2 regions of the Kitasatospora sp. NPDC087315 genome follow, and region 1 is predicted to be linked to the other one. Evidence: riboswitches for the same ligand, from Rfam matches in the RefSeq annotation. Region 1 holds a riboswitch; the other holds the start of a gene.

Region 1 (2,192 bases):
GCCGAGAAGTGCGAGCTGTTCCAGCCCTGGACCACGAAGGAGAGCACGCCCACCCGGGCCGAGTCGGCGCCGAACAGGTTCAGCACCTTCACCTGCGGGACGTCCGCCAGGCCCGCCTTCAGCCGGGCGATCAGCTGCTGCTCCCGGGCCTCCAGCGCGTCGAAACCGGCCTCGGTCAGCGCCCGGCAGGCCGAGGCGATGGAGTAGACACCGATCACGTTCGGCGAACCGGCCTCGTGGCGGGCCGGGCCGGTGTGCCACTGGACGGCCACCGAGCCGTCGGTCTCCCGGGCCACGGTCCGGGTGGCGCCGCCGCCGGCCAGGTACGGCTCGGCCGCGTCCAGCCAGTCGGCACGGCCGGCCAGCACCCCGGCGCCGAACGGCGCGTACAGCTTGTGGCCGGAGAAGGCGATCCAGTCCACGCCCAGCTCGCGCACCGAGACCCGGTGGTGCGGGGCGAGCTGGGCGGCGTCCAGCACCACCCGGGCGCCGTGCCGGTGGGCGGTCGCGGTGAGCTCGGCGACCGGCCACAGCTCACCGGTGACGTTGGAGGCGCCGGTGACACAGAGCAGCTTGGGGCCCTCGGGCGCCTCGGCCAGCGCGGCGTCCAGGGCGGCGACCGCCTCGGCGTGCGAGCGCGGGGCGCGCAGGTAGCTGACCGCCAGGCCGGCGTGGCGCCAGGGCAGCAGCGAGGCGTGGTGCTCGGTCTCGAAGGCGAACACCCGGGTGCTGGCCGGGACGGCCCCGGCGAGCAGGTTGAGCGAGTCGGTGGTGGCCCGGGTGAAGACCACCTGGTCACCCTCGCGCAGGTCGAGGAACTCGCCGACGGTGCGGCGGCTCTGCTCGAACAGGTCGGTGGAGAGCTGGGAGAGGTAGCCGGCGCCGCGGTGGACGCTGCCGTAGTAGGGGGCGTAGGCGGCGACGTCGTCCCAGACCCGCTGGAGCGCCGGGGAGCTGGCCGCGTAGTCGAGCGCCGCGTAGGTGACCTTCTCGCCACTGACCAGCGGGACCTGAACGTCCTGACCGAGGACGGCGAGCGGGGCGCAGATTTCGGTGGAGAGGGACATGGGAATGCACTCCTTCTGGGTCCAGGACCCCGGGAGTGCGTGTCGTCCGGGTGTCCGCGCTTGCCACCCGGACGGTTTGCCGCGTGACCCGGTCCTCACCCAGGGCACCCCGCCACGGACGGAGGGTTGCCGGACAGCCAGCTGGGGCTTTGCGCTGTCACTCATGACCTGGCGAAGACTCTAGGTGGCGCCCGCCGGGCGGTCAAACACGGTTTCACCATCCGGACACCCCGCGAAGACGCCGAAGGGCCGGTGGCGACCCGCCGCCACCGGCCCCAACTGCCTTCTCACGCCCGGGCGGTGGCCTCCGACCAGCGCTTCAGGACGTCCTGCGCCGCGCCCGAGTCGATGGCCTCGGCGGCCCGTTCGATCCCGGCCGCCAGCTGCTCGGCGAGCGGGGCACCGGTCAGCTCCAGCGCCACCAGCGCGGCCGCCGTGTTGAGCAGGACGGCGTCCCGCACCGGCCCGCGCTCCCCCGCCAGCAGCCGACGGGCGACCTCCGCGTTGTACGCCGCGTCCGCCCCGCGCAGCGCCTCGATGCCGACCAGTTCGATGCCGACCTGGCGCGGGTCGAAGGACTCCTCGGTGACGACACCGTCGCGCACGATCCAGACCTGCGAGGTGGTGGAGATGGTCAGCTCGTCCAGACCGTCGTCGCCCCGGAAGACCAGGGCGTTCGAGCCGCGCTGCGCCAGCACCCCGGCGATCAGCCCGGCCAGCCGGGTGTCGAAGCAGCCGATCGCGTGCGAGGTCACCCTGGCCGGGTTGGTCAGCGGGCCGAGGATGTTGAACGCCGTCGGCACCCCGAGGTCGCGCCGCGCCGGGGCGGCGTGCCGCATCGCCGGGTGGAACTTGGCGGCGAAACAGAAGGTGAGCCCGACCTCCTCCGCCACCTCGGCGACCCGGCGCGCGGAGAGGTCGAGGCCGATGCCGAGCTTCTCCAGCACGTCGGAGGAGCCGCTGGCCGAGGAGGAGGCCCGGTTGCCGTGCTTCACCACCTTGGCGCCGGCCGCGGCCGCGACGATCGCCGACATGGTGGAGATGTTGACGGTCTTGGCGCGGTCGCCGCCGGTGCCGACGATGTCGACGGCCGGGCCGGGGATGTCCAGCGGCTCGGCGTGCGCG
Region 2 (2,192 bases), on a different contig from region 1:
GGCCGTTCCAGGCCGGTGACCGGGTGGGTGTGGGCGGTGAAGGCACGGGTTTCCGGGTCGCGGGTGAACTGGGTGAGCAGCGGGTGCACCAGGTCGGCGGAGGCCTTGAGGCGGTGGGTGCGGTCGAGGCGTTCCAGGGCCGTGCGGTAGATGGTGGCGGCCATCCGGCCGAGCGCCTGGCCGTCCTGGTGGCGGTGGTGGCGCACGCCCACGTCCACCTGGGCCAGGGCGTCCAGACCGGCGGTCTCCAGGGCGTCGACCAGCAGGCCGAGCTCGACGCCGTAGCCGGTCGGGAACGGCAGCCGTTCGAGGAGCGAGCGGCGGGCCGCGTACTCGCCGCCGAGGGGCTGGACGAAGCCGGCCAGCTCCGGCCAGTGCAGGTTGAGCAGCGGGCGGGCGACCAGCTCGGTGACCCGGCCGCCGCCGGAGGGGACGACCGCGCCGCCCGCGTCGGACGGGCCGCTCGACGGCACTTCGAGCGGCCGGTCGTACATGGCCTTGACCAGCTGGATGTCGGGTTCGGTGAGCAGCGGGCCGATGATGCCGGAGACGAAGGCCGGGTCGAACTCGCGCAGGTCGGCGTCGACGAAGCAGACGATCTCGCCGCTGGTGACCAGCAGGGAGCGCCAGAGCACCTCGCCCTTGCCGGGGGCGGCGGGCAGCCGGGGCAGGATGTCGTCACGGTGCACCACCCGGGCGCCGGCCCCGGCGGCGACCGCGGCGGTGGCGTCGGTGGAGCCGGAGTCGACCACGACGAGTTCGTCGACCAGCGGGAGGCGCTCCATCAGCTCGCGGCGGACGGTGCGGACGATGTCGCCGACGGTGGCCTCCTCGTCCAGCGCGGGCAGGACCACGCTGACGGTGCCCGCCCGGCCCGCCGCCCGTTTGGCGTCCAGCAGCGTGCCGACCGGGCGGTCGGCCGCGCTCCAGGAGCGGCGGCGCAGCCAGGACGCCGCCTGCGGAAGGAGCGCGGGGGTCGGTTCGGCGGGCACGGGTCTCTCCTCGGCGGGTTCGGGTGGGACGGGGCATCTCGCGTGGCGGACGGTCCCGTTCGGGGTTGACGCCTTCGGATACAGTCTTCGTACAGCGATCGGACCTTCGCACGCCGGGGTCACCGCTGAGCAGGACCACAACTTCACAGAGCTCATCCAGAGGGACTGAGGGAACGGCCCGTTGACGTCCCGGCAACCTTCTCGCGCGGCTGTCGTACAGGCCCGGCGGGACAGGTGCCAATTCCGGCCTGTGGCGCGACCGCGTCACGGGGAAGATGAGGAGAGAGGCCTCCGCCATCATGGCTATCGACACCGCCGCACCCGCATCCCTCACCGTTGACCTCGGCCCCGCCGCCGCGCTGTCCTGTCGGGAGTGCGGCACCCGCTTTCCGCTCGGTCCGAGCTTCGCCTGCCTGGAGTGCTTCGGGCCGCTGGAGATCGCGTACGACTTCGGCGGCGAGGCCGCCGAGGACCTGCGCAAGCGGATCGAGGCCGGCCCGGCGTCGATCTGGCGCTACGCCCCGCTGCTGCCCGTTCCGGCCGATGTCGCCGGGAAGCCCAACCTGAACCCGGGCTGGACCCCGCTGGTGAAGGCCGACAACCTGGGCCGTGAGCTGGGCTTCACCGCTCAGCTGCACATCAAGGACGACTCGGGCAACCCCACCCACTCGTTCAAGGACCGCGTGGTGGCCTGCGCCATCGAGGCGGCCCGCGCGTTCGGCTTCACCACGCTGTCCTGCTCGTCCACCGGCAACCTGGCCGGTGCGGTCGGTGCGGCGGCGGCCCGGGCCGGATTCAAGTCCTGCGTGTTCATCCCGCACGACCTGGAGCAGGGCAAGGTCGTGATGGCCGGGGTCTACGGCGGCGAGCTGGTCGGCATCGAGGGCAACTACGACGACGTCAACCGCTTCTGTTCGGAGCTGATCGGCGACCCGGCCGGCGAGGGCTGGGGCTTCGTGAACGTCAACCTCCGCCCGTACTACGGTGAGGGCTCCAAGACGCTGGCGTACGAGATCTGCGAGCAGCTCGGCTGGCGGCTGCCGGAGCAGATCGTCATCCCGATCGCCTCGGGCTCCCAGCTCACCAAGATCGACAAGGGGCTGCAGGAGCTGATCAGGCTCGGTCTGGTCGAGGACCGGCCGTACCGGATCTTCGGGGCGCAGGCGGCCGGCTGCTCGCCGGTGTCGGCCGCGTTCAAGG

The links. A riboswitch is a leader RNA that binds a small molecule or an ion and turns the genes downstream of it on or off. The one in region 1 is predicted to bind S-adenosylmethionine.
Region 2: it holds a riboswitch for S-adenosylmethionine, as region 1 does, so the genes downstream of both, thrC (threonine synthase) here and ACIO5D_RS14480 (aminotransferase class V-fold PLP-dependent enzyme) in region 1, are expected to answer to the same signal.

The regions. Positions count from the first base shown of each region.
Region 1 is NZ_JBIUYD010000009.1:4,050-6,241, reverse strand. Features, by position in the region: gene ACIO5D_RS14480 (aminotransferase class V-fold PLP-dependent enzyme) at 1-1,067, opposite strand, end outside; SAM riboswitch class IV at 1,119-1,236, opposite strand; gene trpD (anthranilate phosphoribosyltransferase) at 1,355-2,192, opposite strand, start outside.
Region 2 is NZ_JBIUYD010000004.1:300,572-302,763, reverse strand. Features, by position in the region: gene ACIO5D_RS08360 (glucosyl-3-phosphoglycerate synthase) at 1-992, opposite strand, end outside; SAM riboswitch class I at 1,142-1,274, shown strand; gene thrC (threonine synthase) at 1,292-2,192, shown strand, end outside.